Regions from separate parts of the Mesorhizobium sp. M4A.F.Ca.ET.090.04.2.1 genome, predicted to be linked through region 2. Evidence: riboswitches for the same ligand, from Rfam matches in the RefSeq annotation. Region 2 holds a riboswitch; the other holds the start of a gene.
The links. A riboswitch is a leader RNA that binds a small molecule or an ion and turns the genes downstream of it on or off. The one in region 2 is predicted to bind cobalamin.

Region 1 (7,288 bases), on a different contig from region 2:
TCGTCCTTGAAGCGGCCGGCCGGCGAGATGTCGTCCGAATCGAGGAAGGAGACAAAGCCGGTCTGTGGCAGGAGCTGCCGGAGGCCGGCGTTGCGCGCCTTGGTGACGCCCATATTGGGCTGCTGGAAAAGGCGGATGCAGGATGCTTCGCTCATCATCGAGCGCACCACCTCAACCGAGCCGTCGATCGAGCCGTCGTCGATGACGATGATGTCGAGATCGGCACCGTCGCGCTGCCTGAGCAGCGAGCGCAGCGCAGCGCCGACATACTTCTCGCGGTTATGGACTGGCATATTCACGCTCAGCTTCATGCGGAGCCTCGCGCGAGAAACCCGGAAACCGTGGCAGCGATTTCCTCCGGGCGCGTCCCCAGCGCCAGACGGTAGCATGGCAAAAGGCGGGTAAGATCGCTGAAAAAGCGAAAGCCGCCTTCGCGCTCGCCAGGCATCTGAGCGATGCCGGACGGCGCCAACGCAATCATGGCGTCCTTGCGCGACAAGGGCATGACCGAGCTTGTCCCACCACCGCCGATATGTGGCACCACCAGCGCTGCGATGTCCAGACTTGCCGGCAGCGGCCGGGGCGCGACGTCATCGATGCGGAACGGATGCTTGCCCTGCCAGTTCAGCGGACCATAGGATTTCAGCCGCTGCCTGAGGCCAAGCCGTTCGAAACCCTCGGGATCCTGCTTGAGGGTGGAAAACAGCGGATACGCCCTTACCCCCTCATCCGTCCTGTCGATAAGCACATAGTCGTCGCCGACGCTGTCCAGGCCGTTGAGCAGGCCGGCGACGACGGTTCCCGATTTTCCTGCTCCACCGGCGCCGGCAAGCAGGATGCCCTTGCCGCCGATGCCCAGCGTGCCGGCATGCGCAAGCCGCATGCCGCGCGCCGCATAGTCCCAATGCAGAAAGGCGCGCAGCGGCGCGCCCGGCTCCCAGGGCGGAAAGCCGTCGGCGGAGCGCATCAATTGCGCGCCGACACGGCGCTTGGGATCGTATACCTGCCAAAAGTCGAGGTCGTGGAAGTAGCAGCCGCGCAGCCCGGCGTCGGCAAGCCGGGAGGCAAAGGCGTGCGGGGCGAACTGCGCCTCGCCCCATTTCGCCGGAGCGGCGATGTTACCGATGCCTGGATGGGCGATGAGGATGCGGCATACGCCCGACGCTTGCCGATCACCGCCGGCCGGAACAAGGCCGCGGTCGATGGCATCCGCGAAGGGGCCGGGCGTGAGATGGACAGCCATGTCCAACCGGGGCAAACGGACATCCCGCGTGACGGAATAGCTGGCGGCCGCACTCTCGGCCATGGCCAAAACCTGGCGCGCATAGTCCGGCAAGCTTCCGAGGGTGACCTGCGACATGGCCTGTTCCCGCGCACCGTCGCCAATGCGATCGGCCGCTCCCGGATGTCTCACGACGCGTGCTTGACCGCGGGCCAGCCCAAGGGTTCCTCGACCTCATGGATCGGATCGACCATGATGAGATCGGCAAGATCGTCGTGGACGTCAACCTTCAGGGGTTCGCGGGACGCGGCAAGCTCGGCCGGCAGCCCGCTCGGCAGCGGCTGCGCCGACGCATCCGGGGCTGGCGCCAGCAGGCCGAAATCGATGAGCTGCGCGATGAAGCTTTCGAGTTCGACCAATCCTATCGTCGCCGTTCCCGCGGCCAGTCCGACCAGCACCGGGGCCGGCACGCCCAACGACAGCGCTTGCCAGATACGGCTGCCCGTATCGGAGAAACCGAAATACCTTCCGCTCGCGAGATCAAGCACGACGGCTTCGCCGTCGAAGGATTCAAAAACGATATCCTTGCTCGCAACAGCGTAGACATCCGCTGCCCGCATTGTTCTTGCCCCACTTCATAGCTCAAGCAACCGCGGTACCGCGGTGCTCCCCCCGAGGAACGCCTGTAAACACTCGGTTCCAGCTTGGCAAGACGATGAACACAGCGAGACGCCTGCCACTTTTGGGGTTCTATAGGGTGGATCAGGCCTCGATTTCCAGCGCCGTCATCGGCCTCGAGCAGCAGGCGAGAATGAAGCCGTCGGCGATCTCGTGATCGAGGATGCCGCCATTGTGACTCATCTCGACCTCGCCGGACACCTTCTTCACCTTGCAGGTGCCGCACAGGCCGAATTCGCAGGCGGCCGGGATCCTGACGCCAGAGGCGCGCGCCGTCTGCAGCACGGTTTGCCCGGCGATGCATTCGGCATCGACATCGGAAAGTGAAAAGCGAACCGGCGTCGCGGCCTCGACGGGCATCTCGATGCCGCCGTCGGTCGGCAGCGCGAACGGCGCCGGCACTTCCTCCACCACCGGCGCGGCAAAGCTTTCCTGGTGGTATTTGGCCATGTCGAAGCCGGCGGCCTCCAGCATCTGCCGGACGGCGCGCATGAACGGGTCGGGGCCGCAGCAGAAGATTTCCCGCTCGCGGTAGTCAGGTGCCAGAAGCGGAAGCCTTATGGCGTCGATCCGCCCCATGTGACCGAACCAGCCCTCGCGGATGGAGCGTTCCTCGATCATGAAGCCGAGCGACAGGCCGGGCATGCGACTGCCCAGCAATTCAAGCTCCTTGCGGAAGATGATCTCTTCCGCCCTGCGCGCGCAGTTGACGAAACCGACATCGGTCCAGGGCGCGCAGTCGTTCAGCCAGCGCAGCATCGACATCATCGGCGTGACGCCGGAGCCGGCAGAGATGAACAGGTACTTGGCCGCCGGATGGCTGTGCAGCGAGAAATCGCCGGCCGGGCCATAGGCCTTCACATGGGCGCCGGGCTTGAGATTGTCGAACATCCAGCGCGTGCCGATGCTGCCGGCCTGCGCCTTCACCGTCACCGCGATCGAGAACGGCCGCGACGGCGACGAGGACATCGTGTAGGTGCGCATCAGCGGTCCGTCGGCGACCGGCAGTTCCAGCGTCACGAACTGGCCGGGCTTGTAGCGGAACCAGGTCTGGTTGTCGGAGCGGAAGGTGAAGGTCTTGACGTCCGGCGCCTCGTCGCTGACGCCGATCACCTCCAGCACCTGCAGCCGGTCGTTCCAGGGCGCCATCTCGTCGAGATGGCGATAGAGGCCGAGATCGGTCATCGCGTTCATCCCTTGGTCCTTTTCATTCTGCACATGTCGTGATGCCAAAACCGCTCAACACTTTTGGGCGCCATGTGCTAGGCAACACTGCGCAGCGTCGGCTGGCCGCCTTCGGCAAGGCGCGGGCCCATGAAGGAGGCGTACCATTCGACGAACTGGATGACGCCGCCCTCATGCTGCTCCGAATAGGGGCCGGGTTCATAGGCCGGCGACAGGATGCCGAAAGCATTTTCCTCGACGATGCGGCGATCCTGGTCGTTGGTCTCGGTCCAGACATGGGTGAGTTCGGCAAGATCGTAGTCGACGCCTTCCACCGCATCCTTGTGGACCAGCCATTTCGTCGTCACCGCGGTTTCGGTGGCGCTGATCGGCAGCACCCGGAAGGTGACGGCATGGTCGATCAGGATATGGTTCCAGGTCGTCGGATAGTGGTAATGCATCAGCGTGCCGATGCGGTCCGCCGAGACGCTCGTGGATAGGTTCTTCCTCACCGCGCGCTTGCCGCTCATCGTGTAGCTGACGGCATCGCGCAAGAGCGGGGCGCGGGTGGCGCGATACTGACCGGCGGGGTCTATGCGGAACTTGCTCGGCAGGCCCGCCGCCTCGCATTTCGCCCAATGCGCCTGCATCTCGGGATCGCTTTCGGCACCATGCACGCCGGTCACCGTCGGCGCCTCGGGAAAGGTCTTGCAGAGTTCGGGATGATTGCCGGCGCAGTGGTAGCACTCGCGGTTGTTTTCCCAGACCAGCTTCCAGTTGCCCTTCTCGACGATGGTCGATTCGAAAGCGACCTTCGCCTCAGTCAATCGATGCGGCAGGAGATAGGGTTCGATCATGGCGCGCATCGGCGCAAAATCGGCGGGCTCCTTCGCCAGGCAGATGAAGATGTAGCCGCCGACGCTCTCGCAGGCGACCGGCTTCAGGCCGAACTGGCTCTTGTCGAAGCCATCCGCCATCTGGCGGGCGAACAGCAGCCTGCCGTCGAGTTCGTAGGTCCATTGATGATAAGGGCAGACGAGCTTCGCCGCGGTGCCCTTCTCGGCGTTGCAGACGCGGCTGCCGCGATGGCGGCAGGAATTATGGAAGGCGTTGATCCTGCCTTGCTGGTCGCGGACCAGGACCACCGGATAATCGCCGATCTGCGCGGTGATGTAGCTGCCCGGCTTCGGCAGTTCGCAATCGTGCCCGATGAACAGCCAGTCGCGATACCAGATTAGTTCCATGTCGAGCTTGAAGTAATCCGGGTCGGTGTAGAAAGGCTGTTCGAGCGAAAAGCCCTGCCTGCGGTTATGCAGGTGCCTCAGCATGTCGTTGCGCGCATCCATGTCCTGTCCCTCGCGTCGGTCGCATCAAGGACTGAACTGGTGGTGATGGAGAGGAACGGCGGCCACCGGCAGGGCCAGGCGCGCGCCATCCGCCTCTTGACCGCCCACCGCGATCAGTCGAGCCTAGAAATCTCGGGCTGGTTTCCGGGCTCTGGAGTGCCCTTGCGGGCGGGCGCGACACCTTCCCAGGCCAGATGGCCCAGTGGTCTCCCGTCGCGACTTGAACTCCACCACCGTTGCGGGGGCAGCGCCGGAATTTGACCGGCTTCCCAATTCTCCGTCCCGTCGTCACGGGTCGGCACCTGAGATGGCCTGATCTAATCACTAAGGCCGGCGGACCGTCGGTACGAAAACGACATCGCATCCGTGCGGGCGCGACACGCGTTTCGGGTTCGCGGCACGCTGGCGCCGAATTGCCGTCCTCGGGGGCGATCCGAATCGCGCGCTGGAAACGCCTTCATATCGACCGCTGACCGGGTCTGAATTGGTTAACAGTATAGAAAAGTGACCATTAGGAGATTCTAAAATCGAACCGAACGGTTCGTTTCTGTTGACAATGCGTGCAGGACCGTGTGAACGCAGATCTTCCAAATCGTCAACTGGGTCGATGGGCCATTCGGATAACATATTGATATTGCTTTACAATACAATACGTGTGGGAGGCCGTGGCACAATTTCAAGGTGCAGAGTCATGGTCCAGGCGAAACAACTTCGTGATTGGAAACCGGGAAGGGGCTCTCCCACATCGGGGCTGTCCGAACGACGCGCTTTCCTCCCAAGACACGCCGCTAGACGGACGGAAAAATATACTGGAGTACTAAAAATGAAAAAGATTGTTCTTACTGCCGCCGCCCTTCTGGCCATTTCCGGCAGCGCCTTTGCTGGTGGCAGCGACCACTACGGTTCGAACGGTGCCAATCAGCCCGCCGCTGCCGTCGACAGCTCGTACACGGCTTCGGTCAAGAAGTCGGAACCGGCCGCTCAGACGCCGGCACAGGGCTCGGACCGCAACCTGTTCGGCAACAACTAACACACGATCCCTGACCGCGGTGGGCGATGCCCGCCGCTCGGGATCCTCAGAAATTCAGGAACACTAAGATGAAGAAAATCATCCTTGCCACCGCAGCCCTCCTGGCCATCTCGGGCGGCGCTTTCGCAGCCGGCAGCGACCACTTCGGTTCCGACGGTGCCAACCAGCCGGCCACCGCGGTCGACAGCTCGTACACGGCTTCGATCAAGCAGTCGCAGCCGGCCGCCGAGAAGCCCGCCGACCAGGGCAGCGACCGCAACCTCTTCGGCAACAACTAGGCCGATCCGGACCACGCTCCAACGGAAGATGGACGCGGCGGACAGTCTCGCCGCTCCGATGCAGATTCAGGAGTACCAGAAATGAAGAAGATTGCTCTTACCGCCGCCGCTCTTTTGATCGCCGCCGGCAGCGCCTATGCCCGCAATGACAATGTTGGCGGGACTGACATTAATCAGCGGCCGGCCGCCGCCGGCGTCGACACCACCCAGACGTCTTCGACGCGCGACACCAGCTCGCCGGTCTACAAGCTGCTAAACTCGTCGGGCGACGTTGAGAAGTCCGCCCCTCAGGGCAGCGATCGCAACCTGTTCGGCCGCTAACAGCCGGACAGAGCCGCCCATTCCGGTTCTACCGGCTGGCTGAGTACCAGAGCGGCGGGCAGTGCCCGCCGCTCTTGTTTTGTCCAACGTGAAGTTCAGGCCGCCTTCGCTGCCGCCATGTGCAGCGTGAAGGAGTGGCCGTCCGCATCGAAGATGTGCAGATCGCCGGCATCGGCGTTGAGCCGCAGCACAGCACCTCGCTTGACCTCGACATTGCCCGGCAGTTTCGTCACCAGCGGCAGGTCGGCGCGGCCGATGTCGACATAGACGAGCTGGACCTCGCCAAGCTGCTCGACATAGTCCACCGTTCCCTCGAACAGATACTCCGTGCCGGTAGCGATCGCCAGGTCTTCCGGCCGCACGCCGAAACTTACCGCCGCGCCATTCGCCGAGGCAGGGGTCGCGATCGGAACCGTCGCCTTGCGGCCGCCGACATGGCTGATGATGCTCGGATCGCCGGCCTTTTCGATCTTCGCCGGCAGAATGTTCATGGCCGGCGAGCCGATGAATTGGGCGACGAACAGATTGCCGGGCCGCTTATAGAGCTCCATCGGCGTGCCGACCTGCTCGATGCGGCCTTCCTTCAGCACCACGATCCGATCGGCCAGCGTCATCGCCTCGACCTGATCGTGGGTAACGTAGATCATCGTGGTGTTCGGCATTGATTCCTTCAGCTTGGCGATCTCGATGCGGGTGGCGACGCGAAGTGCCGCGTCGAGATTGGACAGCGGCTCGTCGAACAGGAACACTTTCGGATTGCGCACGATGGCGCGGCCAATGGCAACGCGCTGGCGCTGGCCACCCGACATCGCCTTGGGCAGCCGGTCGAGATATTTGGTCAACTGCAGGATCTCGGCCGCCTGCCGCACCCGCTTGTCGATCTCGGCCTTGCTTTCCTTGCCGATCTTCATCGAGAAGGCCATGTTGTCGTAGACGGTCATGTGCGGATAGAGCGCGTAGGACTGGAACACCATGGCGATGCCGCGTTTCGACGGCGGCACGTCGTTGACGACCTCGCCAGCGATCTTGAGCTCGCCCGAGGTGATCTCCTCCAGCCCGGCGATGGACCTCAGCAAGGTCGACTTGCCGCAACCGGACGGGCCGACGAAGACGATGAACTCGCCCGACTTAATGTCGAGGTCGATGCCATGCAGGATGTTGAGATTGCCGTATGATTTCTTCACTTGCCTCAGCGTGACATCGGCCATGATTTCCTCCCAATGACGTCCGTTTCAAAAACTCAGTCGAT
Region 2 (13,450 bases):
GCCACGACATCCGCAGGCGTCTGCCTGAGATCGACAGGCTCGGCGAGATCGTCGAGCGAGGCGGATGTGGTGGTGAGGATGTGCATGGCGGTTCGGGTTTGCCTCAGCCGGCGAGGATACGCTCGATCGCCGGGCGGTTCAGCCCCTTCAGGCCGATGACGACGAGGCGCGAGCGACGGTCGTCTTCGGCGGTCCAGGCGCGGTCGTAGTAGTGGTTGACGCGCGGCCCGACGGCCTGCAGCAAAAGCCGCATCGGCTTGCCGCCGACCTCGACGAAACCTTTTACGCGCAGCACGTTTTCCTCTTCGGCGGCGGCGGCGACGCGTTTTGCGAGCTCGTCCGGATTGGCGATCGATGGAATGTCGACAATGAAAGTGTCGAAGTCGTCATGTTCGTGGTCGAATGCGCCGTCATGATGGGATTTGCGATTCTCGATGTCGTCCTCGACGGCAAGACCAAGCCCCAGCAGCAGGGAAGGATCGACCTTGCCGTGCGACGTCGGCACGATCTTCACGGCGCGGGCGGAGTGTTCGTTGATGATGGCGTTGGCGCGGGCCGAACCGGCGGCGTCCATCAGGTCGCTCTTCGACAGGATGATCAGGTCGGCGCAGGCGACCTGATCTTCGAACACTTCCTCGACCGGATCGTCGTGGTCGAGCGTCTCGTCTTGCGCGCGCTGCGCCTGCAGGGCGTCCATGTCGTTGGCGACGCGGCCTTCGGCCAGTGCCGGGCCATCGACCACGGCGATGACGCCATCGACGGTCACGCGGCTCTTCACGCTCGGCCACTGGAAGGCCTGGACCAGCGGCTTGGGCAGAGCGAGGCCGGAGGTTTCAATCAGGATGTGGTCGACCTTCGGCGTCAGCGACAGGATCTGGTCGAGCGCCGGCACGAAATCGTCGGCGACGGTGCAGCAGATGCAGCCATTGGCCAGTTCGACGATGTTCTCCTCCGGACAGGTGTCAATGCCGCAGCCCTTCAGGATCTCGCCGTCAATGCCGATATCGCCAAACTCGTTCACAATGATCGCAATACGCTTGCCGCCGGCGTTTTCCAGGAGGTGGCGGACCAGTGTCGTCTTGCCGGCGCCGAGGAAGCCGGTGACGACGGTGCAGGGAACACGTGAGACGGAAGCGGTCATGGTCAGTCCTTCAGCAGATCGAGGGGAGGGATGCGGGCAACAAGGCCGCGCTTCAGGGAATCGGGCCGGCCGCGCCACGGGATGAGGCCGTCGGTCGAGGTGGCGAAGAGCTTGGCGCAGGTGACGAGGTCGGTGCCACGGGTCGCATCCAGATCGCCGAAGACGTAGCTCCAGCAGCCATCGCGCAGAAGTGCCGCGCTCAGTCGGCGCTTACAATTGCCGAGGCATTCGACGGTGCGGATGTTGATCTTTTCGCCGGAAGCCGCCCGGCGCGTGTCCTCGGCGAGCAGCGCGCCGGCGCGCGGATGGGCATCGGAACCGGTCTCGTCGCGGCAGGACGAGCAGACGATGACGGTCACGCCGGCCGGACCATCGTCGTCGCCGGACGGTAAGTCCGCTCTATCAGCCGGAAAACTGCTGTCGCGCTCCAAATCAGGCTCCTTGCCCGGAAACCCGCCGGGCGATCGGATTCTTTTCTCGCAGACGGCAGGTCTCCTGGCTCGCGGGTCATCGCCTTGGTTAGCCGCCTTCCCGGGGAACATCCCAGTGGCTTTCGGCCTTGGCTCTTCGCTTACAGTTGCGGGGACAGCCGCGGATTTGGGCATTTTTCCCGCACCGCATTCCCTCTTGGCTCCTCCTTTTGCCGGGAGGAGACCGTCTGGCCATGGATTTAGGCTTCTGCGGGCAGATGTGTCAACGCGCGGCTACGACATGGCTATGTCGGTCAGAGGCTGTCATGTGCCGCCAATCGGCAGGGCCAGGATAACTTGCCGGACTGCTTGATAACCATCGCCGTGGTCCCAGTCATGGCTGAGGGCTAGGTCCTGTCCTTCTTGCCAAACCTTATTATCCAGAAGGACCTCGGTGCAAATAAGCTCGCCTTTCAAGGCTGCAAAAAAGGTGCGTACAAAGTGACTGCCAGGGGAAACGGAAGCTATGAACAGCTTTTCCAGCTTGGCGTAGAACGTTGGATAACCCCGGTTCAGCGAATTAAGCTCGGTGGTGGCCTGGGAAATAACCGGTCCACCATAGATTTTCCAGCGAACATTTTTTTGCCAGATCTTCCAACAGGGACTGCTTTGCTGCCAAACCTCTACTTCGGCCTGCATGTTGTCGCAGACATGATCAGCCAGTCCCTCGATCGCCACGTGGAAAACGCCACGAAGAAATTTTTCAAACGCCTGATTTAATTCTTGTTCTCGCGTGTCACCGAAGCCAGCAAAGGATTCAATGACCGGCTGAACATCAAGCAGTGGGGAAAAAATGTAGATTTCGAGGACCAGCCGGCCAGCTTCCGCCTCGAATACCTCAGCCTCAAACCGAAGTTGCCTCGACTGTAGCAGAACGTCCTGATCTCTACGCACTGCATCGATCCCATGCGCAATCAATGCGCCATGGATCATGTCGAGCACTTTGTCCGATGCCATTGCACAACCTACGAGGTTTGTTGGAGCGTGTATGACAGAGGCTGCAGGGGTTGGCTATCTTATCTCGCCAGCCAGCGCCGGCCCCAAATCGCCGGCCGGCGTCACTTCGATGCGCTCAAGCCCAAGCCAGCCCTGCATCTGCTTCAATTCCTCGAAGAGTTCACCGGCCGTTTCGGGCGGAGCGTCGGCCTCGGCATAGGCGGCATGGACGCGCAGCACGCTGGCCGGGCGATCGGCCCGCAGATCGACGCGGGCGACGATCCGGTCGCCGAGCAGGAAGGGCAGCACATAATAGCCGTACTGGCGTTTTTCGGCCGGCGTGTAGATCTCGATGCGGTAGCGGAAGTCGAATAGCTTTTCCGTCCGCGTGCGCTCGAAGACCACCGGATCGAAGGGAGCGAGCAGGGCGCGGGCCTTTATTCGGCGCGGAAAGCGGGCGTCCTTGTGGAGATAGGCGGGCCTGTCCCAGCCCTCGACGCGCACCGGCAGCAGCTCGCCCGCCTCGACCAGTTCCTCGATCCGGTCCTTGGTGTCGCCGGGCGCCAGGCGAAAATAGTCGCGCAGGTCGCCATAGGTGGCGATGCCATGGGCGCGGGCGGAAATGCGCAGCAGCTCGCGATGCGCTTCCTCGACCGAGGGAACCGGCAGGTCGAGGACCGCCTGCGGCAACACGCGCTCCGGCAGGTCGTAGTAACGTTCGAAGCCGCGCCGGTAGGCGGTGGTGATGCGGCCGGCCCAGAACAGCCATTCGAAGGCGTGCTTGGCCTCGCTCCAGCCCCACCAGCCGCCATTGCCCTTGTGGCCCTCGATGTCGGAGGCGGCGATCGGCCCGCGTTCGGCGACTTGCCCGTAGATCTCCTCGATCATCGCCTTGCGCTCGCGGCCCCATTTGGCGAGGCCGAGATACATTTCCTCACCCCGCTCGGCGCGCAGCATGCGCCAGCGCAGCAGCGGCCAGGTCTCGACCGGCAGGAAGGAGGCCTCGTGCGCCCAGTATTCAAACACCTTGCGTTTGCGCGTTACGGCGGCATTGTCGAGCAGCGCCAGCGGGTAGGGGCCGAGGCGCGAATAGAGCGGCATATAGTGGGCGCGGACCACCGCGCTTACGGAATCGATCTGGAGCAGGCCGGTCCGGGAGAGAACGCGGGCGAGGTGGCGGCGATCAGGCGTGCCGGCCGGTTGCGGGTCGGTGAAACCCTGCGCGCCGAGCGCGATGCGCCTGGCCATGGTGAGAGATATCTTTTCCTTCATCCGGAAGCCTTGTCCTGATCCTTTGGCCCGCATTTGCGGTTCCTGATTCCGGCCATGCTAGCAGGCAAATGGCGGGAGATATGTCAGGAGAGAAAAGTGGAGTAAAAAATGAAGGAAATCAAACAGGAGCGGATCGGACCAGTTTCATTCGATAAGGCGTCGAGCGTCGCGTTTTGAACAAGGTTTGACTTGCTTCGCCGAAAGCGCTGCGCTAACCCTCGCCGCGTTGCAGCATAGGCCCTTAAAACGGTTCAGCGGTGAATCTGTCACGCTTCCGCAATAGGATCGCTTGCTGTAATCAACGTGGATTGACCGCCAACGGAAAGCCGCAGCATGAACGCACTTTTGAGTTCGTATCTGCCCATCGTCCTGTTTATCGGCGTGGCGCTTGTCGTCGGCTTGGCGCTGCTCGTGGCGCCGTTCCTGGTGGCCTACCGCAGCCCCGATCCGGAAAAGCTTTCCGCTTATGAATGCGGCTTCAACTCGTTCGACGACGCCCGAATGAAGTTCGACATCCGCTTCTACCTGGTGTCGATCCTGTTCATCATCTTCGATCTGGAAGTGGCCTTCCTGTTCCCGTGGGCGGTGTCCTTCTCGAAGATCGGCATGCTCGGGTTCTGGTCGATGATGGTGTTTCTGGCGGTGCTGACCATCGGCTTTGCCTATGAATGGAAAAAAGGAGCGCTGGAATGGGATTGAACGACAGTTCAGGCACCCTCGTCGCGCCGAAGCCCAAGGGCATCATCGATCCCAACACCGGCCGGCCGGTGGGGCAGGATGACCCGTTCTTCCTCGAGATCAACAACGAGCTGGCCGACAAGGGCTTCCTCGTCACCTCCACTGAGGCGCTGATCACCTGGGCGCGCAGCGGCTCGCTGATGTTCATGACCTTCGGCCTCGCCTGCTGCGCGGTGGAGATGATCCACACCTCGATGCCGCGCTATGACTCGGAGAGGTTCGGCGTCGCGCCGCGCGCGTCCCCGCGCCAGTCCGACATCATGATCGTCGCCGGCACGCTGACCAACAAGATGGCGCCGGCGCTGCGCAAGGTCTACGACCAGATGCCGGAGCCGCGCTACGTCATCTCCATGGGCTCCTGCGCCAATGGCGGCGGCTACTACCACTATTCCTATTCGGTGGTGCGCGGCTGCGACCGTGTCGTGCCCGTCGACATCTATGTGCCCGGCTGCCCGCCGAGCGCGGAAGCGCTGCTTTACGGCATTCTTCTGCTGCAGAAGAAGATCCGCCGCACCGGCACGATCGAGCGGTGAACCAATGAGCCAGAAGCTGAATGAACTCTCGACCTATCTGGGCGAGAAGATGACCGACCGGATTGGCGAAGCGGTGCTGGCCTATGGCGAACTCACCGTCTCCGTGGAGCCGATCAACCTGATCGAGGTGGCGACCTTCCTGCGCGATGATCAGCGCTGCCAGTTCATCTCGATCATCGACGTCTGCGGCGCTGACTATCCGTCGCGAGCCAAGCGCTTCGATGTCGTCTATCACCTGCTGTCGCCGAAGCAGAATGTGCGCATCCGCCTCAAGGTCCAGGCCGACGAGGAGACGCTGGTTCCCTCGCTCACCGCCGTCTATCCTGGCGCCGACTGGTTCGAGCGCGAGACCTACGACCTCTATGGCGTGCTGTTTTCGGGCCATCCCGACCTGCGGCGCATCCTCACCGACTACGGTTTCGAAGGCCATCCGCTTCGCAAGGATTTCCCGCTCACAGGCTTCGTCGAGGTGCGTTACGACGACGAAGCCAAGCGCGTCATCTACGAGCCGGTCGAGCTCAAGCAGGAATTCCGCAATTTCGATTTCCTCTCCCCATGGGAAGGCACGGATTACGTGCTGCCGGGGGATGAAAAAGCCAAGCAGTGAGTAGGGAAGTAGTGAGTAGTCAGTAGGGAAGGAATTGGAAAAGCGGATCGAATCTTATCGCGACCTGATGGTGTGGCAATCGGCGATGGTTCTCGCCGAAGATTGTTACCGTGTCACCAAAGGTTTCCCGAAAGACGAGATTTATGGAATGACCTCTCAGATGCGTCGCTCGGCGGTATCTATCGCCGCCAACATCGCCGAGGGATATGGTCGCGAAAACAGAGGGTCGTTCGTTCAATTCCTGCGCATGGCGCAGGGTTCGTTGAAGGAACTCGAAACACACGTATTGCTGGCATGTCGTTTCGGCATGCTGGAAAAGCCAACGAGATTGAGCTGCTGCTGCGATGCGAAGAGATTGGGAAAATGATGCGATACTTATCGGACGGTGCAGGCAAAACAGGCGAATAAGTAGGCATTGAGATTGATGATCACTACTCACTACTCACTACTGACTCTTCGCCAGAGGCGCCAGAATGGCTGAAACCTCCGTCCGCAACTTCAACATCAATTTCGGACCGCAACATCCTGCGGCGCATGGCGTTTTGCGCCTGGTGCTGGAGCTGGACGGCGAGGTGGTCGACCGCGTCGATCCGCATATCGGGCTGCTGCATCGCGGCACCGAGAAGCTGATCGAGGCCAAGACCTATCTGCAGGCGGTACCCTATCTCGACCGGCTCGACTATTGCGCGCCGATGAACCAGGAGCACGCCTTCGCGCTCGCCGCCGAGCGGCTGCTCGGCATCGAGGTGCCGAAGCGCGGCCAGCTGATCCGGGTGCTCTATTCCGAGATGGGCCGCATCATGTCGCACATCCTCAATGTGACGACGCAGGCGATGGACGTCGGCGCGCTGACGCCGCCGCTGTGGGGCTTCGTCGAACGCGAAAAGCTGATGGTGTTTTACGAGCGCGCCTCGGGTTCGCGCATGCACGCGGCCTATTTCCGCCCCGGCGGCGTGCACCAGGACCTGCCGCAGAAGCTGGTCGAGGACATCGGCAAGTGGATCGATCCGTTCCTGAAGTCGATCGACGACCTCGATGCGCTGCTCACGCCAAACCGCATCTTCAAGCAGCGCAATGTCGATATCGGCACGGTGTCGCTGGCCGATGCCTGGGCCTGGGGCTTCTCCGGCGTGATGGTGCGCGGCTCGGGCGCTGCCTGGGACCTGCGCAAGTCGCAGCCCTATGAATGCTATTCCGAGATGGATTTCGACATCCCGATCGGCAAGAACGGCGACTGCTACGACCGCTATCTCGTGCGCATGGAAGAGATGCGCCAGTCGGCGAAGATCATGCGCCAGTGCGTCGACCTGCTGCTCGGCAAGGAAAGCAGCGGCCCGGTGTCCAACCTCGACGGCAAGGTGGTGCCGCCGAAGCGCCAGGCGATGAAGCGCTCGATGGAAGCGCTGATCCACCACTTCAAGCTCTACACCGAGGGCTACCGCGTACCTGCCGGCGAGGTCTATGCCGCCGTCGAGGCGCCGAAGGGCGAGTTCGGCGTCTATCTGGTCTCCGACGGCACCAACAAGCCCTACCGCTGCAAGCTGCGCGCGCCCGGCTTCGCGCATCTGCAGGCCATGGATTTCCTGTGCCGCGGCCACATGCTGGCCGACGTCACCGCCGTGCTGGGTTCGCTCGATATCGTGTTTGGTGAGGTCGATCGCTAAATGTCAGTCCGCCGTCTCGCAGATGCCAGCGTCCAGCCAGCTTCCTTCGCCTTCAACAGGGCGAATACGGCCGCGGCCAAGCAGTGGATCAAGAAATATCCGAAGGGCCGCGAGCAGTCGGCGATCATCCCGCTGTTGATGCTGGCGCAGGAGCAGGAAGGCTGGGTCACCAAGGCGGCGATTGAGACGATCTCCGACATGCTCGGCATGCCGCGCATCCGCGGGCTCGAGGTCGCGACCTTCTACACGCAGTACCAGCTCAACCCGGTCGGAACGCGCGCGCATATCCAGGTCTGCGGCACCACGCCCTGCATGCTGCGCGGCTCGGAAGGACTGATGGATGTCTGCCGCTCGAAGATCCACCACGACCAGTTCCACACCAACGACAAGGGCACGCTGTCGTGGGAGGAGGTCGAATGCCTCGGCGCCTGCGTCAACGCGCCGATGGTGATGATCTTCAAGGATACGTTCGAGGACCTGACGCCGGAGCGGCTGGCCGAGATCATCGACCTCTACGAAGGTGGCAAGGGCGCCTCGGTGACGCCTGGCCCGCAGAATGGCCGCACCGGCTCGGAGCCAGCCACCGGCCTGACGACGCTGAAGAGCGAGAAGGCGATCCTGAAGTCGACACGCGAGAAGGAAGCCAAGGCGGCGGCGAAGGCGGCCAAGGCCGCTCCCGACGCCATTATCGCAACGGAGGTGCCGGCGCCGGCTGCCCCCGTGGGCCCGTCGAAGGCCGGCAAGCCGAAGACCGATGCGCCCGAGACCAGCCCGGCGCTGAACACGCCTTCGCCGGTCAAGGTCGCGCTGGCCGTGGAAAAGGCGGCGAGCGTGTCGGCCCCGCGGCATTCGGCCGCCAATGCCAACAAGGCTTCGCCGGAAGTCGAGGGTGTCTCGAAGCAGCGCAGTGGTCCGAGGGCCAAGGCCGAGCCGGCTTCCGCCTTCAAGGCGCCGGAAGCCAAGCAGCCAGCCGTCAAGCAGGCAAAGCCTTCACTCGACGACAAGAACAGGCCCGCTGGCATAGAACGGCCCGTTGCGGTCGACGACCTCAAGCTGATCTCCGGCGTCGGTCCGAAGATCGAGGGCACGCTGCATTCGCTGGGCATCTACACCTTCGCGCAGGTCGCGTCGTGGAAGAAGGCCGAGCGCGACTGGGTGGACGCCTATCTCTCCTTCCATGGCCGCATCGAGCGCGACGACTGGGTCAAGCAGGCCAAGGCGCTCGCCAAGGGCGGGGTGGCCGAATATATCCGCGTCTTCGGCAAGAAGCCGGTCTGAGGGACGAACAATGCTTCAGGACAAAGACCGCATCTTCACCAACATATACGGCCTCTTCGACAAGTCGCTCAACGGAGCGATGGCGCGCGGCGCCTGGGACAACACGCCAGGCATCATCGCCAAGGGGCGCGACTGGATCGTCAACGAGATGAAGGCGTCGGGCCTGCGCGGACGCGGCGGCGCCGGCTTCCCGACCGGACTCAAGTGGTCGTTCATGCCCAAGCAGAGCGACGGCCGGCCGAGCTATCTGGTCATCAACGCCGACGAATCCGAGCCCGGCACCTGCAAGGACCGCGACATCCTGCGCAACGATCCGCACACGCTGGTCGAGGGCGCGCTGCTCGCTGGCTTCGCCATGGGCGCGATCGCCGCCTACATCTATGTGCGCGGCGAGTTCATCAGGGAGCGCGAAGCGCTGCAGCGGGCCATCGACGAGGCCTATGAGGCCAAGCTGATCGGCAAGAACAACACTTCCGGCTACGACTTCGACGTCTATATGCACCATGGCGCCGGTGCCTATATCTGCGGCGAGGAGACGGCTCTGCTCGAAAGCCTCGAAGGCAAGAAGGGCCAGCCGCGTCTGAAGCCGCCGTTCCCGGCCAATGTCGGCCTCTATGGCTGCCCGACGACGGTCAACAATGTCGAGTCGATCGCGGTCGCGCCAACCATCCTGCGCCGCGGCGCTGCCTGGTTCTCGTCCTTCGGCCGGCCGAACAATGTCGGCACCAAGCTGTTCTGCGTCTCCGGTCACGTCAACAACCCGTGCACCGTCGAAGAGGCGATGTCGATCCCGTTCCGCGAGCTGATCGACACGCATTGCGGCGGCATCCGCGGTGGCTGGGACAATCTTCTGGCGGTCATTCCGGGCGGCGCTTCGGTGCCGCTGGTGCCGGCCGAGCAGATCATCGACACGCCGATGGATTTCGACGCGTTGCGCGACTTGAAATCGGGCCTCGGCACGGCGGCTGTCATCGTCATGGACAAGTCGACCGATATCGTGAAGGCGATCGCCAGGCTTTCCTACTTCTACAAGCACGAAAGCTGCGGCCAGTGCACGCCGTGCCGCGAAGGCACCGGCTGGATGTGGCGGGTGATGGAGCGGCTGGTGCGCGGCGAGGCGCAGAAGCGCGAGATCGACATGCTGCTCGACGTCACCAAGCAGGTCGAGGGGCACACGATCTGCGCGCTGGGCGACGCGGCGGCATGGCCGATCCAGGGCCTGATGCGGCATTTCCGTGGCGAGGTGGAGCGCCGCATCGATGAGTTTTCGCGCAACGCGCACCGGGTGGAGCCGGTGATGGTGGCGGCGGAATAAGGTTGGAATTGCGGGCGAGAGCCCGGAACAGGAATAACGGGCGGGGCATACGAAGAAACGACCAGGAGCACTCGATGGCGCTGTATTCGATACCCTATGCACTGATGCCCGACATGGACCAGTTAGAGAAGATGAACCAGGATCTGACCAGGATGATGCCGAAGGAGATGGCCAGCGCCGTCAATCTCCTGGCGCATCCTGTCGCCGGTGTCGCCGCCATGTCGGCGATCAGCATCGGGCTGGCCAATCATGCCCTCGGCGTGTGGCTGGGCGCGCTTTCGGGCGCCACCGAGGCCTCGCAGCGGCTGTTCCAGCCGATCGTCGATGATTTCGAGGCGCGGAGCGAAGAGCTGGAGCAAGCCCAGAAGACCTCGTCCAAGGCGCGCAAGGCGACAAAGACGCTGATCGCCGAGGCGCAGACCTTCGCCAGGGATGTGACCGACATTGCCCAGGCCTCCGTGGAAAAGGTGCAGGACACCACCGGCACTGACACTGTGGCAAGCAGTGCCGCGACCGGGCTGATGCCGGAGGATTTCAGGCAGCCCAAGGCCATGGACCGGCCGGCGGCGCCGGCCGACCTGAAGGCGATCTCAGGCATTGGCCCGAAGCTGGAGAAGGTCCTCAATGGCCTCGGCATCTGGACATATGGCCAGATCGCGGCCTGGACGGCGGAAGAGATCGCCTGGGTCGAGGACTATCTGTCGCTCGCCGGCCGCATCGGCCGCGACGACTGGACTGGCCAGGCAACGGCGCTGGCGGCCAAAGGTTGAAATTCAATGCCGGGCGCGGTTTTGGCCGCGCCCGGAAAGAGGATTGCGGGACGTCCGCAGAGGTTTGAGGCGAGATGGCAAAGCTCAAGGTCGACGGGAAAGAGATCACTGTACCCGACCACTACACGCTGCTGCAGGCAGCCGAGGATGCCGGCGCGGAAGTGCCGCGCTTCTGCTTCCATGAGCGGCTGTCGATCGCCGGCAACTGCCGCATGTGCCTGATCGAGGTGAAGGGCGGCCCGCCCAAGCCGCAGGCCTCCTGCGCCATGGGCGTGCGCGACCTGCGTCCGGGCCCGAACGGCGAGCCACCGGAAATCTTCACCAACACGCCGATGGTCAAGAAGGCCCGCGAAGGCGTGATGGAATTCCTGCTGATCAACCATCCGCTGGATTGCCCGATCTGCGACCAGGGCGGCGAATGCGACCTGCAGGACCAGGCGATGGCCTTCGGCGTCGATTCCTCGCGCTATCACGAGAACAAGCGCGCGGTGGAAGACAAGTATATCGGGCCGCTCGTGAAGACGGTGATGAACCGCTGCATCCACTGCACGCGCTGCGTCCGCTTCACCACCGAGGTCGCCGGCATTTCCGAACTCGGCCTGATCGGCCGCGGCGAGGATGCCGAGATCACCACCTATCTCGAACAGGCAATGACCTCGGAATTGCAGGGCAATGTCATCGATCTCTGCCCGGTCGGCGCGCTGACTTCCAAGCCCTTCGCGTTCCAGGCGCGGCCGTGGGAACTGACCAAGACGGAATCGATCGACGTCATGGACGCGGTCGGCTCGGCGATCCGCGTCGATTCCAGGGGGCGCGAGGTGATGCGCATCCTGCCGCGCGTCAACGAGGCGGTGAACGAGGAGTGGATCTCGGACAAGACCCGCTTCATCTGGGACGGGCTGCGCACGCAGCGCCTCGACCGCCCCTATGTGCGTAAGGATGGCAAGCTCGTCGCGGCAAGCTGGGCCGAAGCCTTCGCAGCGATCAAGGACGAAGTGGGCAAGACCACGCCCGAGCGGATCGGCGCCGTCGCCGGCGATCTCTCCGCCGTCGAGGAGATCTATGCGCTGAAGCTTCTGATGGCGGCGCTCGGCTCGAAGAATACCGACTGCCGCCAGGATGGCGCCGCGCTCGATCCGTCGCTCGGCCGCGCCAGCTACATCTTCAACCCGACCATCGAGGGCATCGAGCAGGCCGACGCGGTGCTGATCATCGGCGCCAACCCGCGCTTCGAGGCCTCGGTGCTCAATGCCCGCATCCGCAAGCGCTGGCGCATCGGCAACCTGCCGATCGGCGTTATCGGCGAGATCGGTGACACGCGCTACGACTATGAGCAGATCGGCGCCGGTCCGGAATCGCTGAAGGACCTGGCCGACGGCAACGGCAAGTTCTTCCAGGTGCTGAAAAAGGCGACGCACCCGCTGATCATCGTCGGCCAGGGCGCGCTGGCGCGCGCCGACGGTGCCGCCGTGCTCGGCCAGGCGGCCAAGCTCGCCGCGGCGGTCAATGCCGCCCGTGCCGACTGGAACGGTTTTGCCGTGCTCCATAATGCTGCCGGTCGCGTCGGCGGTCTCGACCTCGGCTTTGTGCCGGGCGAGGGCGGCAAGGGCGTCGCGGGCATGCTCGGCGAGACAGATCTTCTGTTCCTGCTCGGCGCCGACGAGATCGACATGGCCAAGACCGGCGGCGCATTCGTCGTCTATATCGGCACGCATGGCGACGCCGGCGCGCACCGTGCCAACGTCATCCTGCCGGCCGCCGCCTACACCGAAAAGTCCGGCACCTACGTCAACACGGAAGGCCGCGTGCAGCATACCAATCGCGCCGGTTTCGCGCCCGGCGATGCACGCGAGGACTGGGCGATCCTCAGGGCATTGTCTGATGTGCTCGGCAAGAAGCTGCCTTTCGACTCGCTGCCGCAACTGCGCGCCAAGCTCTATGGCGAATATCCGCATCTTGCCCGCATCGACCAGGTTCTGGCCGGCAGCGCCGATGACGTCGCCAGGGCGGCGAAGCTCGGTGGCCGGCTGAACAAGGGCACCTTCACCTCGCCGGTGAAGGACTTCTACCTGACCAACCCGATCGCGCGGGCCTCTGCCGTGATGGCCGAATGCTCGGCGCTGGCCAAGAGCGGCTTCAAGCAGGCGGCGGAATAAGCATGGAAACCTTCTTCTCCTTCTACGTGCTGCCGGCGCTGATCATCCTGCTGAAGTCGGTCGTGCTGATCGTCGTGCTCTTGGTCTTCGTCGCCTACATTCTCTACGCCGACCGCAAGATCTGGGCGGCGGTGCAACTGCGCCGCGGACCGAACGTGGTTGGCCCCTGGGGCACGCTGCAGGCTTTCGCCGACCTGTTGAAGTTCGTCTTCAAGGAGCCGGTGATCCCGTCCGGCGCCAACAAGGGCGTCTTCCTGCTGGCGCCGCTGGTGTCGGCGGTGCTGGCGATCTCGGCCTGGGCGGTCATTCCGGTCAACCAGGGCTGGGCGATCGCCAACGTCAATGTCGGTATCCTCTATGTCTTCGCCATCTCCTCGCTCGAGGTCTATGGCGTGATCATGGGCGGCTGGGCGTCGAACTCGAAATATCCGTTCCTCGGCGCGCTGAGGTCGGCCGCGCAGATGGTGTCCTACGAAGTCTCGATCGGCTTCGTCATCGTCACCGTGCTCTTGTGCGTCGGCTCGCTCAACCTGTCCGACATCGTCATGTCGCAGCACGATGGGCTCGGCA

Region 1: another riboswitch for cobalamin. It lies ahead of EN781_RS18350 (aromatic ring-hydroxylating dioxygenase subunit alpha); the one in region 2 lies ahead of EN781_RS07295 (DUF1636 family protein).

Annotation. Positions count from the first base shown of each region.
Region 1 covers NZ_RZOT01000251.1:875-8,162, forward strand. Annotated here, with positions in the region: gene EN781_RS18330 (glycosyltransferase family A protein) at 1-311, opposite strand, end outside; gene EN781_RS18335 (serine kinase) at 308-1,360, opposite strand; gene EN781_RS18340 (PqqD family protein) at 1,411-1,842, opposite strand; gene EN781_RS18345 (hybrid-cluster NAD(P)-dependent oxidoreductase) at 1,985-3,085, opposite strand; gene EN781_RS18350 (aromatic ring-hydroxylating dioxygenase subunit alpha) at 3,163-4,410, opposite strand; cobalamin riboswitch at 4,528-4,731, opposite strand; gene EN781_RS18355 (DUF680 domain-containing protein) at 5,234-5,440, shown strand; gene EN781_RS18360 (DUF680 domain-containing protein) at 5,509-5,718, shown strand; gene EN781_RS18365 (DUF680 domain-containing protein) at 5,800-6,039, shown strand; gene ugpC (sn-glycerol-3-phosphate ABC transporter ATP-binding protein UgpC) at 6,135-7,247, opposite strand; partial or broken gene EN781_RS18375 (alpha-glucosidase C-terminal domain-containing protein) at 7,280-7,288, opposite strand, start outside.
Region 2 covers NZ_RZOT01000065.1:588-14,037, forward strand. Annotated here, with positions in the region: partial or broken gene EN781_RS07285 (cobaltochelatase subunit CobN) at 1-86, opposite strand, end outside; gene cobW (cobalamin biosynthesis protein CobW) at 104-1,141, opposite strand; gene EN781_RS07295 (DUF1636 family protein) at 1,144-1,572, opposite strand; cobalamin riboswitch at 1,609-1,815, opposite strand; gene EN781_RS07300 (DUF6348 family protein) at 1,876-2,568, opposite strand; gene EN781_RS07305 (winged helix-turn-helix domain-containing protein) at 2,623-3,819, opposite strand; gene EN781_RS07310 (NADH-quinone oxidoreductase subunit A) at 4,153-4,518, shown strand; gene EN781_RS07315 (NADH-quinone oxidoreductase subunit B) at 4,509-5,090, shown strand; gene EN781_RS07320 (NADH-quinone oxidoreductase subunit C) at 5,095-5,697, shown strand; gene EN781_RS07325 (four helix bundle protein) at 5,732-6,064, shown strand; gene EN781_RS07330 (NADH-quinone oxidoreductase subunit D) at 6,171-7,361, shown strand; gene EN781_RS07335 (NADH-quinone oxidoreductase subunit E) at 7,362-8,639, shown strand; gene nuoF (NADH-quinone oxidoreductase subunit NuoF) at 8,650-9,954, shown strand; gene EN781_RS07345 (NADH-ubiquinone dehydrogenase) at 10,029-10,724, shown strand; gene nuoG (NADH-quinone oxidoreductase subunit NuoG) at 10,799-12,880, shown strand; gene nuoH (NADH-quinone oxidoreductase subunit NuoH) at 12,883-13,450, shown strand, end outside.